DNA from 4 places in the Peribacillus sp. Aquil_B1 genome. Region 4 is predicted to be linked to each of the others. Evidence: riboswitches for the same ligand, from Rfam matches in the RefSeq annotation. Region 4 holds a riboswitch; each other region holds the start of a gene.
What was found. Region 4 has a riboswitch for thiamine pyrophosphate ahead of tenA (thiaminase II). Riboswitches for the same ligand answer to the same signal wherever they lie in the genome.
Positions count from the first base shown of each region.

Region 1: another riboswitch for thiamine pyrophosphate. It lies ahead of MPH60_RS02945 (ABC transporter substrate-binding protein); the one in region 4 lies ahead of tenA (thiaminase II).
Region 2: another riboswitch for thiamine pyrophosphate. It lies ahead of thiC (phosphomethylpyrimidine synthase ThiC); the one in region 4 lies ahead of tenA (thiaminase II).
Region 3: another riboswitch for thiamine pyrophosphate. It lies ahead of tenA (thiaminase II); the one in region 4 lies ahead of tenA (thiaminase II).

Region 1 is NZ_JAKXEE010000001.1:589,804-592,929, forward strand. It holds gene MPH60_RS02940 (protein-glutamine gamma-glutamyltransferase) at 33-854, opposite strand; TPP riboswitch at 1,158-1,267, shown strand; gene MPH60_RS02945 (ABC transporter substrate-binding protein) at 1,402-2,406, shown strand; gene MPH60_RS02950 (thiamine-binding protein) at 2,418-2,702, shown strand; gene MPH60_RS02955 (ABC transporter permease) at 2,699-3,126, shown strand, end outside.
Region 2 is NZ_JAKXEE010000001.1:16,426-19,551, reverse strand. It holds gene thiC (phosphomethylpyrimidine synthase ThiC) at 1-1,270, opposite strand, end outside; TPP riboswitch at 1,406-1,520, opposite strand; gene MPH60_RS00175 (HAD family hydrolase) at 1,637-2,425, opposite strand; gene MPH60_RS00170 (histidine phosphatase family protein) at 2,561-3,094, opposite strand.
Region 3 is NZ_JAKXEE010000001.1:2,295,808-2,298,933, reverse strand. It holds gene MPH60_RS11275 (AMP-binding protein) at 1-617, shown strand, start outside; gene MPH60_RS11270 (SDR family NAD(P)-dependent oxidoreductase) at 657-1,403, shown strand; TPP riboswitch at 1,539-1,668, shown strand; gene tenA (thiaminase II) at 1,805-2,488, shown strand; gene MPH60_RS11260 (ECF transporter S component) at 2,503-3,087, shown strand; gene MPH60_RS11255 (ABC transporter ATP-binding protein) at 3,100-3,126, shown strand, end outside.
Region 4 is NZ_JAKXEE010000002.1:380,970-384,095, reverse strand. It holds gene thiD (bifunctional hydroxymethylpyrimidine kinase/phosphomethylpyrimidine kinase) at 1-403, opposite strand, end outside; gene thiW (energy coupling factor transporter S component ThiW) at 372-893, opposite strand; gene tenA (thiaminase II) at 906-1,595, opposite strand; TPP riboswitch at 1,685-1,790, opposite strand; SAM riboswitch class I at 1,948-2,052, shown strand; gene MPH60_RS15545 (Fur-regulated basic protein FbpA) at 2,228-2,416, shown strand; gene MPH60_RS15540 (aspartyl-phosphate phosphatase Spo0E family protein) at 2,670-2,864, shown strand; gene MPH60_RS15535 (GNAT family N-acetyltransferase) at 2,933-3,126, opposite strand, start outside.

The DNA.
Region 1 (3,126 bases), on a different contig from region 4:
TTTTTTTTATGCCGGTATATAAAACAGAAAGGTCATGAAAGGTAAATCTTCGAACCTATTTCAGAAACAATACAATTGGAAAGGCTGACAGGAAAGTGATCGGGCTTTGCTCTATTTAGTTGGAATTGCCTATAGAAGGAACTATCCAGGAAAATGATATGCGTTGTCAGGAATGCTGATCTGGTTGCGAACGGCCTTCTATTGCTATTTAATTCATTGATGATTCCCTGTGAAGTGGTAATCCCGATCCCGTGTCCATAAAAGAGGTTATTCCCTAATAGTATGGCATTTTCACCTTGCCATTCAGGAGTTGACTCGTCATGATCAGGGTTTATGAAGTAAACGCAATCGCCTGGTGTATAATCCCTCCCTTTATGAATATTAAGAGCCATATTCTCTGGAGGGCGCCAGTCATATAAAAATAGGTTTGAAAAAAGATAATCGAAATTCCTAGAGCCGATTAAATCCAAAATCGCCTTTAAAAAAGTGACGACTATTGCTGTCCCGCATTCGAAGGCATAAAGCCTTCCATTCATGAATATGTCCAGAAGTGCAGCATGGGGGAGAATCCCTGGCTGAAGGGTAAAGGTGCCATCCCTTGAAAGGCGCCAATATTGTTCATTGGATTGCGATTCCTCGAGTGTGGAAAATTCTGCATTACTTTTATCCAACGCAATAGCTGCCGCAATGACTCGGTTCCTCAGCTGTATCTCGAAATTAAAGTCTCCAAAGTTCCGGTATTCAAAAACGTTAGAATCTTCCGCCAGCAATTGGACAATTTCAAGCGATTTAGCAGATGCTATTCCTGGTTGGATTTGACTGACATCTAACCATTTGTGATTAATCTTTATCATGATCATATCCACCTTTTGCTTATGAAATTAACGGTTTATAAAACCGGTAAACAAAAATGTCTACATGTAATGCTCATTATATGAATGCCGGCAAGGAATTGACTATTTGTAACGTGTCAGCCACCCTTGCTGCCGAGAGTGATTGGAGTGAATAGAGGCAGAATTTTTTTGTTTTCATTCCAAAAGATGTTTTGCTAGATATCTTTAAGAGCGAGGAATACCTTTCCAATTAGTTAGAAGAAGCAAATTAGTATTCCCTTTTCCCCATGAATTGATATAATGAGAGAGAAAAGTTCATATGTGCGAGAAATGTAGGGGGGCCAGTACTGCTGGCTGAGATTGCATCCTTTAGATGCTGACTCTTTGAACCTGATCTGGATGATGCCAGCGGAGGGAACATATTATTACTGACTTTCTGTTTTGTATGTTAACGTCCGAATTCATCTTCGGGCGTTTTTTGCTATTTTATCCAATATTCGAATAAACCCTGGAGCCCCATTATGGTTTCGGCATATGGATCTTATATGATGTGTAGGAGGATAATGACTTGAATAAATTCTTGCCACTGTTAACTTCGTTGTTCCTATTGGCTGGATGCGGTGCAGGCGGAACTAATGAAAAAGAAGAAGCATCTAAAAATGAAGGAAATGAAAAATTAAAAAAAGTATCTGTCGTGCTCGATTGGACACCGAATACAAACCATACAGGATTGTATGTAGCCAAGGAAAAAGGTTATTTTAAAGAGCAAGGTCTTGATGTGGAAATCATCATGCCAGGTGAAGCCGGAGCGGATAAGCTTGTCGCTTCAGGGAAATCTGAATTTGGCGTGAGCTACCAGGAGGGCATAACGCAGGCCCGCGTGCAGGGCGTGCCGATTGTTTCGGTAGCTGCCGTCATCCAGCATAATACCTCGGGATTCGCTTCCCCTGAGGCAAAGGACATTACATCTCCCAAGGATTTTGAAGGGAAAACGTATGGTGGCTGGGGGTCTCCGGTAGAAAAGGCCATCATTGATTCACTCATGAAAAAAGAAAATGCGGATGTAAATAAAGTGGATATAGTCAATACAGGAGACATGGATTTTTTCACTTCGGTTAAAAGGGATATAGATTTTGCCTGGATTTATTATGGATGGACAGGCATTGAGGCTGAGCTGCGAAATGAAAAGCTTAATATGGTTTACTTAACCGAATACTCTGATAAGCTTGATTACTATACGCCTGTTTTGACGACAAATGAAAAGATGATAAAAGAAGATCCGGAAACTGTTAAAGCATTCGTTCATGCAGCATCGAAAGGGTACCAGTTTGCGATTAAAAATCCTGCTGATGCAGCAGACATGTTAATTAAGTCTGCGCCGGATCTTGATGCAAAACTAGTTAAGAAAAGCCAGGAGTGGCTTGCAGACAAGTATCAGGATGATGCTCCGCGTTGGGGTGAACAAAAACTGGAAATCTGGAAGAATTACAGTGATTGGATGACTGAAAACAAGCTTCTTGAAGGTGATTTCGATCCTGAAAAGGCATTTACCAATGAATTTTTACCAAAATAGGAGGAAATACAATGGCCAATTCATTAATTAGTATACAAATTATTCCTAAAGGGGAAAATGTCATCCCTATGGTCGATGAAGCAATCAAGATCATTGAAGAATCAGGTGTCAAGTATGAGGTTCACCCGCTTGAAACGACAATGGAGGGCGAGCTTTCCGAACTTTTTGCCGTGATAGAAAAAATGAATGTAAGAATGATTGAAATAGGATCGCCGAATGTCATTTCGCAAGTGAAAATATTATATCAGCCGAGCGGGATTACGATGGATACGTTGACGGAGAAATATCGGGCATGATCGGAAGGGGAATTTGGAAGAAGGGGGCTCCCTTCTTTCTTTTATTATTGTTGCTGATAGTTTGGGAGTCAGTGACAGTCTTATTGAAGGTTGAAGAATGGCTGCTTCCCGCTCCATCGGCCATTTTTATTGAAGGAATTGAGTCGTCGCACAATCTTTACGGACACCTTATATCCACAACCGAGCTTGCGTTGTCGGGTTTTTTTATTGGAAGCTGCATCGGCTTATTGATCGCGGCAATCCTACATCTATTTCCAGGTGTGAAGGACGCGGTTTATCCTCTGCTCATACTATCACAAAATATACCTATCATAGTTTTGGCCCCGCTTTTGGTGATCTGGTTTGGCTTTGGCATGCTGCCTAAGTTAATAGTGATTTCGCTTGTATGTTTTTTTCCGGTTGCGGTTGCATCATTGGACGGTTT
Region 2 (3,126 bases), on a different contig from region 4:
GTCCCAGGGTATAGAATGGTGCTTCTTGACAGACTTCCAGCTGCTTATCCATATTTTCTTTAATCAAATGCATCGGTACGTGACCAGGTCCCTCCACCATGACTTGAACATCGTGCTTCCAAGCAATCTTCGTCAGTTCCCCCAATGTTTCCAATTCAGCAAATTGAGCCTCATCGTTTGCATCTGCAATGGAGCCCGGACGGAGGCCGTCACCTAAAGAGAAAGAAACATCATACGCCTTCATGATTTCACAAATCTCTTCAAAGTGAGTATAGAGAAAACTTTCTTGGTGGTGGGCCAAGCACCATTGTGCCATGATGGAGCCCCCTCGGGAAACGATTCCCGTAACACGCTTTGCTGTCATGGGAATGTATCGTAAAAGCACACCAGCGTGTATGGTGAAGTAATCGACACCTTGCTCAGCCTGCTCGATTAATGTATCCCGGAAAACTTCCCAATTTAAATCTTCCGCGACTCCATTCACTTTTTCCAATGCTTGATATATCGGAACCGTCCCAACTGGCACAGGTGAATTTCTGATAATCCATTCCCGGGTCGTGTGAATATTTTTACCGGTGGAAAGATCCATTATGTTGTCTGCACCCCAACGTGTAGCCCAAGTCATTTTCTCCACTTCGGCTTCAATCGATGAACTAACAGCGGAATTTCCAATATTCGCATTTATTTTCACATGAAAATTACGTCCGATGATCATGGGCTCACTTTCAGGGTGATTAATATTTGCCGGTATGATCGCCCTCCCGCTAGCTACCTCTTCTCTAACAAACTCAGGGGCTACATTTTCCCTGATCGAGATGAACTCCATTTCCGGAGTTATGATACCTTTTCGGGCATAATGGAGCTGGGTTACGTTTTGCCCTTTCGCAGCACGCAATGGTTTTCTTTTCAATCCCGGAAAAACTTCGGCGTTGGATTGTGACTCTTTTTTATAGCCGTTATCTTCGGGCTTTATTTCACGCCCTTCATACTCTTCAACATCTTCCCTTTCCAGAACCCAGCTGCGTCTAATCGGGGCAAGACCTTTATGAATATCAATGGGATATTCTGAATCCGTATAAAAACCGCTTGTGTCATATACTCGTAAAGGCGGATTCTCCTCTTCGCCGAATGACCCTGTAGTCGGACTTAGCTTAATTTCACGCATAGGTACTTTAATATCAGGTCTAGATCCCTCAACATACACTTTTTTACTCCCGGCAAAACTGGACATAATTGAAACATTCATGTCATCTACAGAATTACTCATCATGATTTCATTTCTCCTTTTTAAGTTCATTTAAAAAGGACAAAATCCAATCCATTTCGCACGAAAAAGCCAGATCTCATATTTAAGACCTGGCTAACGTTAGTATGACTACAGAAATGACCAATTGAAAAGTCATTGTTTAGTAGATTCTAACTTCCCCACGCTGGTATGAACCAGATCAGGTCCTGAGGGTTAAGAAGCTTAAGCGCTTCTCTCTCAGCCCAACTTTTATTGGACACCCCTAGTCTGAATAATTTAATTGATTACAGGGTAACTATATCTCACCCTTTTCATTCTGTAAATAATTTGAAAGACCTAATATTTTCATTACAACTCTCCAAAATTGGTTTTTTGAAGGAGAGCCGTTAATTAATTCCCCAGGCTCTCAAGGATTGGGTAAAGCTCCTCTAAATGCTTGATTTCATAGGTTGGAATCACTTCATTCCGTTCCTTATCATGGCGATTTATCCAAACAGACTTTATGCCTACTCGTGATGCCCCGAGGATATCCGTCATTAAATTATCGCCGACCATCAATACTTCATCCTTATCAAGCTCCATGATTTCCAAAGCATGCTCAAAAATGGAGGCATCCGGTTTACCTCTTCCAAATGCGCCTGATATCACGATTTGGTCGAAATAAGGAACCAGTTCAGGAGTAATTTCAAGTTTAGTATTTTGCAGCTCAGGAGATCCGTTCGTAAGCAATAGCAACTTATACTTCCCTTTTAATTCATCCAGAACACGGAATGTTTCTTCATAGATAAATGGCTTTTTGCGTCTCTCCGCAGGGAAACGTTCTGCCAGTTCAAGCCCAAATTCAGGGTCATCGATCCCTAATGCCAATAACCCTCTCGTCCACGCTTCTTTCCGATAAGCCGGTGCAATCCCCGCCATCTTCCTGAATTCATCATGATCATCCTGGAAATTTCCCCATAGCCCCTCAAATGGGTTGATTCCGATCATTTGTGTGAATGCATATGTATCGTAAGAAGAATAAAGCTCACGCGCTTCCTTTCGCACAGCTTCTTCAAACTCGTCGACATTTAGATCATATTTCTCCTTGGCCACTTCACATGTGGCCACAAAAGCTTCTTTTACACTTTTCTGATCCCATAGTAATGTATCATCTAAATCAAAAAAAACTGCCTTCAGCAAAATGTCCACCCCTCTTTCCCTATTATTGAATTCGTAAAAATTACACTATTACAATAATAAACCACAACCAATAAAAAAAGAATAACTATTCGGAAAATGACTTACCTTTTCTAGCGGGAAACCCATACTCACTTATCATCTTTCAAATACATACAGCTTACCATTACTGGCGATATTGAATTTTGGACCGGTGAATCCCCGTCGGATCAGCTCTTTCCTCATATATACCATGAGGGCGGCATGACTCACGATCAGCACATCCCGTTCCCCCTTTGCAAAGACTTCATCCAATACTTTATTGATCCTTCGCTCTGCGATCTTAATTTCCGCCCTTGTCTGCTTGTTGAACACCGAGCAGCAGCGAATCCAGATGGCCCAAAGGATGAATGGCAGCTTTACCCTTCCTTTAAGAGGCGGGGAAGGTATTTCCCGCAGCTCCTCCATCCGGTGAACCGTACCTGGATAGATATGTTCCGCTGTCTTGACAGCTCTAGACATATCACTGCAATAACATTCCTGCCATTCCTCCACGCCAAATAAAGTCGTCCCATAAATAATATCGGCTGCATCATAATCCTCAAACCATTGCTTCATTTCATCCGCCGTTACCGATCTCCCAGTAGGAAATTCATGTGCCACCTTAAAATGCCGTACCAAACCAATTTTCATATCTTCTCCTTTTTATCTTTTAAAATATACGT
Region 3 (3,126 bases), on a different contig from region 4:
GCTTGGTTACCTTGACGAGACTTGATGATCCAGAAGAAAAACTGACGAATACCGACGGAATCCCGTTTCCGGGAATGGAGTTAAAGATAGTGGATTTTGAAGGGGAGATCTGTGCCCCGAATATAGAAGGCTCTTTATTAGTAAGGGGTCCGGCTCTATTTGTCGGCTATTTTAAACGAATCGATGATACTTTAGCTGAGTATAGTGACGGATGGTTCATTACCGGTGATCGAGCATTCATTGATGAAGACGGATATATCCGGATTTCTGGAAGAAACAAAGACATAATCATACGTGGCGGTGAAAATATTCCTGTCGCTTATGTAGAAAATGTATTGTATGAACACCCGGATATTTCAAGTGCTCAGGTTATTGCGGTTCCAGATTCCCGTCTACAGGAAAAAGCATGTGCATGTATCAGCATGAAAACGGGGAAGAGCCCGATTACGATGGATTCACTGCAGGAATTTCTCTCGGAAAAGGGTTTGGCCAAACAATATTGGCCTGAATTTCTTGAAATAATGGATGACTTTCCTCGTACGGCAAGCGGGAAAATCCAGAAATTCCGGCTCCGGGAAATGATTAATGAAAAGATAATCGACAATCAGCTTAAATAAATCCATATTGACTAAATGGTGGAAGTGGAGGGAAATAAGATGATTAAAAGAATGGCATTCATCACAGGTGCTGGGAGCGGAATTGGCAGAGAAATTGCAAAAAAATTGGCTTCTCGCAATTTTAACATCATCGTGGCTGATATAAATCTTAAAAATGCAGAGGAAACGGTTTCTATAATTGAAAAGTCGGGTTTTGAAGCCAGAGCGGTTCATTGTGATGTAACGAAATTAGAAAGTGTTAAAAAAGCCGTTGAAGAATCAGTGAACCATTATCATAGAATAGATATATTGGTTAATAATGCAGGCTGGGATAAGGTGGAACCTTTTTTAAAAAGTGATCCTAGCACTTGGAAAAGGATTATTGATATTAATTTACTTGGGCAGATCCATACTTGCAAGGAAATTTTACCTCTCATGATTGAAAATGGTTACGGAAAGGTAGTAAATATTGCATCCGATGCAGCTAGAGTAGGATCAAGTGGAGAGGCAGTTTATTCGGCTGCAAAGGGAGGGGTGATTGCCTTCACAAAAACGATAGCAAGAGAAATGGCACGTCACAAACTCAACATCAATTGTATTGCGCCAGGTCCTGCCGATACGCCCCTATTTCAAGAAATAGGCTCTTATAATGAAGGTATAGCAGGCGCCTTGGAAAAAGCGATTCCATTCCGCCGGCTAGCACAACCAGAGGACATTGCTAGTGCTGTTGCCTATTTCGTTTCAGAAGATGCAGGGTATATTACGGGGCAAACACTTTCCGTAAATGGTGGATTAACAATGGTTTAAACGATCAAGGTAAGGGTGTTATGCAAGATTGAAAGGTTAGTAACCATAAATCAATAAGTTGAAAACTTTTTCTAATACGTTTGACAATTGAATTTATCGTGTTAATATAAAGGCAAATGAGATTTAATATACAATTTGTACCACTAGGGGTGCTTTATAGGTGAAAGTTGATTTTTACCGCAGAAGCTGAGATTAAAGTATGACTTTAAGACCCTTAGAACCTGATCTGGTTTATACCAGCGTAGGGAAGTGGGGTCTGGAACAATACGTTTCTGTATTATTTCAAGTACAACCACTTTCTTTACGTTTAAGAAAGTGGTTTTTTGTTTGCAAAAAAAGGGGTGACAAAAGGTTTTTTTTTCGTAATATTTCTTAAAAAATATCATTTGGAGGTAATGGACATGAAGTTTTCAGAGGAAATTCGTCAGGAAGCTGATCATATTTGGGAAGCTAGTTTTAATCACCCGTTTGTTGCAGGAATAGGAGATGGCACATTGCCATTGGAGAGTTTTCGTTTTTATGTCATGCAAGATGCCTATTATTTATCTCATTTTGCTAGAGTTCAAGCTTTAGGGGCAGTTAAAGCTACGGATTTACATACAACAAGCAGGCTTGCCGGCCATGCACAAGGAACATATGAAGCGGAGTTGAAGCTTCATGAGAATTTTTCTGAGAGGTTAGGCATCACTAAAGAAGAACGGGATAATTTCAAACCTGCCCCGACTGCTTATGCTTATACTTCCCATATGTATCGTGCGGCTTATTCGGGGCATTTAGGGGATGTAATTGCAGCTATCTTGCCGTGTTACTGGCTGTATTACGAAATAGGTGAAAGACTGCAAGGGTGCATGCCCGAAGAGCCGATTTATCAAGAATGGATAGCGGCTTACGGAGGGGAGTGGTTCCGCACGTTGGTGGAAGAACAAATTGCGAGGCTTGATGAGATTGCTGAAAAAGTGACTGACGAAGATAAGGAAAGAATGAAAGAGCATTTTATCCTCAGCAGCCAATATGAATACTCATTTTGGGAAATGGCTTATCGTTTAGAGACATGGCCTGTGCATAAGGAAACACTAGAAGTATAAAGGGGAATGAAACAATGAAAAAAGGATTGAAATTAACGGACATATTGGTAACGATCGTGATTGCGGTAGCATTTGGAATCGTTTATATCCTTTGGGGTTCGATTTATTATTCCGTTAAACCGTTAGGATTACATCTGGATCAACTTATTTATGGAATGTGGTTTATAGCCGGCCCCGTCGCCTTTTTAATTTTACGGAAACCGGGTGTGGCACTTTTGGCGGAGATAGCAGCAGCTTCCGGGGAGTTCTTTCTTGGTTCACCATGGGGGCTGACCGTACTTTTATATGGGGTGGTACAAGGTTTGTTCGCGGAACTGATGTTCATGGCGTTCAAATATAAAAAATTCAATATGCCGGTGGCCGTTTTAGCTGCGATAGCTTCCTGCCTGGCATCAGTTATCATGGATTTTGCATACGGGGAAATAGGTGCGCTTTCTACTTGGAATCTATCGTTATTCATGATAGCGAGGTTTGTGGGTTCCATATTCTTTGCAGGTGTTACCGCTTATTATCTAGTTAAAGTCCTGGAAGCAACAGGAGTAACTAATCTTGTGCGTCCGGTTTCAAATAAAGATTATGCAGAACTGGATCAAAAGTAGAGGTTGAGGGCCATGGAACCAATCGTTTCTGTTGAAAAG
Region 4 (3,126 bases):
TTACAAGTGTTGCAAGCGGAAGCAAATCCATTTTTAAGGCGGAGACAGCCTTTTCGTCGAGCAAATGGTGGCCGCTTTTGGAAATCATGACAGGGTCAAGGATAACGATGGCAGGCATGTAGGTTTTAAGGGACGCTGCGACTGTTTCCACGATTTCTTTTGATCCGAGCATGCCTATTTTTACTGCATCGACAGGAATATCTTCAAATATAGCTGCAATTTGGTCCGATATGATAGCTGTTTCTATTGGCTGTACAGAACGGACTTCCATTGTATTTTGTGCGGTTACGGCTGTGATGGCAGACATTCCAAAGACCCCATGTGCAGAAAATGTTTTTAAATCCGCTTGTATTCCAGCACCGCCCCCAGAATCAGAGCCGGCGATGGTTAATGCTGTTTTCATAAAAAAACCCCTTCATATAATTATTTTTTAGAAGTATTTTAAGTAATATGAAAGCTAAAATCGAACCTGCGAATGAACTGAGCATAAAAGCCGGTAAAAAACCAAAAAGAGCAGCTTTTTCTCCCAATAGGAGGATGGCAAGTGGATAACAGGCCAGGGAACCGAGAATGCCGGTCCCGATCACTTCACCTAAACAAGCGAATTTTAAGCTTTGTGTTTTTCGATAAAGGATGGCAGCCAAAAGTGCACCGATCATGCTGCCGGGAAAGGCGAATATTGAACCGGTACCAGACATGTTTCTAATGATGGAAACTAAGAAAGCTTGTGTCACAGCATAAGCAGGCCCCAATAGAACGGCCGTGAGGACATTTGCCAGATGCTGAATAGGAAAGATCTTTGCAAATCCTGCAGGGATGAAAATAAATGAACTGGTCAGCGTCGTTATAGCCGTGATCATGGCAGTCAACGTCAGTTTCTTGATAGGATTCATCATGCCTGCGACCTACAGCGGCCAATCCTGCTCATTTTGAACCATATCCCAGAATAAATATTCATATCGGGAAGTAACCAAAAAGTGCTTTTCTAATCTAAGAAGTTCCTTTTCTGGCATGCCCTCCGTCAATTCTTCCAACAATGCGATCAGCCACTTGTGTGCTTCCCCGAATTCAGGCGATGAATAGGACCTTATCCAATCTGCGTAGCGATTGTTTTCCAATGCTGCTCCATTTTGTTCTTTTAATAGCAAACCGATTTCATAATAATCCCAAGCGCAGGGCAGGAGACAGGCGATCAAGTCTGCCAAAGTCCCATGCTGTGCTGCATTTAGCATGTAACCTGTATAGGCTAGAGTGGTGGGAGTAGGTTCTGTATCTTCCAATTCTTTGGAACTGATTCCGAATTCGGAAGCATAATGCCGATGGATATCCATTTCCACTTGAAGGGTTTCATTTAAAATACTCGCAAACTTTGCCATGGTTTCGATGTTATGAGCTTTGATGACACCTAAAGCAAAGAGCTTGGAATAATCCATGAGATAGATATAGTCCTGCTTCAGGTAATAGGCAAATTTCTTTTCAGGAAGCGTGCCGTTTCCAATTGCCTGAACAAAGGGATGTGAATGGTTCCTTTTCCAAATCTCTTTTGCCCGTGCGTGAAGTCTATCACTGAATGTTTCTGTTTTAATCTTCTCCATTGTTCATCCTCCTTTAGAATGGTTCTCCTTGATAATGAAAAACCCCGTTCCTGAATACGGAACGGGGTAGATGGATATAGTCTGTAAATGGACGATATCATCCACTTCCCTCCGCCGGTATGAGCCGGTTCAGGTTCAAAGGGTCCGGAATTAATTCCATCTCAGTCTAAAAAAAAGACTCCCCTAGTGGTGTGAATTGTATGTAATTACTGACATCATATCAGAAAGACAAGAAATTGCAACCCGTATTTAAAAGAGGGATAAACAATGTCAAGGAAAAAAGGGAGAACCAGGTAATTGACTTTTGATGATTATTAGGATAGAATCATTTCTACAACAATTATATATCGAATTCTTATCCAGAGAGGTGGAGGGACTTGGCCCTAAGAAACCTCGGCAGCGGAACCGTTTTGGGAACTGTGCTAAATCCAACAAGCATATGCTTGGAAGATAAGAAGAGCCGTACGGACACTGTCAGCCTCTTCTTGAATTAGAAGGGGCTTTTATTTTTGGGAAATAACGTTTAGTGACATAATAGAAAAGGTATATATAATTTGGTGAAAATCAAATATGTTGATAAAGTTAGCTAACTAGAAGCAGGCTCTAGGATGACTAGGAAAGGAGCCATTTACATGGCAGAACTATTTAAGAGGATTGAACAGAGGAAGGCAAAGCTCATTGAAGAGCTATTGGCCAATGGAGTATACAAAACTTCTGATGAAAGGCACCTTTATGATGCCCCATTAAAAGTGCTTGAAGATGAATATAAGATTGTTATAAATAGACCTAATAACGAGTCACCTTCTGAATGGATGACATAGTAAGCGATGGACTATATTTTGGGTTCTAGGATAAGGGATATGATGTAAGCATTCACAGTCGACACCAGTGGGTGCTTTTTTGCGTTTAATAGGAAATGACATAAAATATACATAATTAAAGAATGAAGTAGGTGTTTTGTCACATTTAACCTATAAAATAACACATTTTATTTCTGAAAAATAGTTGATTTTAACTAGTAGTTTCATTATGATGAAAGTGTAAAAAAATTGAATAAATGGGAGGTGACATATAATGCCTTGCCGTAAGGTAACGATAGAAAAAGTAGAAGAAAAGAGACAGGAAATGATCAAATTGGCAGCAAGTTACGGCTTAACAAGTCTGCTAACTGTTCAAGCCAGTCAAGAATTGGATTCGCTTTTAAATGCGTTAGCAAGTAAAAGAGAGTCAGAATATTTTTCTCTCCAAAAAGCATATAGGTATTTTTAAATTAGCCAATTTGAACTGTATTAATTTGAAAAAGCTACTGCTCAAGGCAATAGCTCTAAAGAATTATCTTAAATATCGACACGTTTACCAAGAATGACCAAATCGCGCTCAATGCCATCCAGCTCGGCAACTTGAGGTAAATGCGCCCATTCTTCAAACCCGAATTTGGAAAAAAGCTTAAGGCTCGGTATATTGTGGGCGAAAATGAAACCCAATAAAGTCTTAATACCTAATTTTGGACTCAATTCAATTGCCTTTTGAA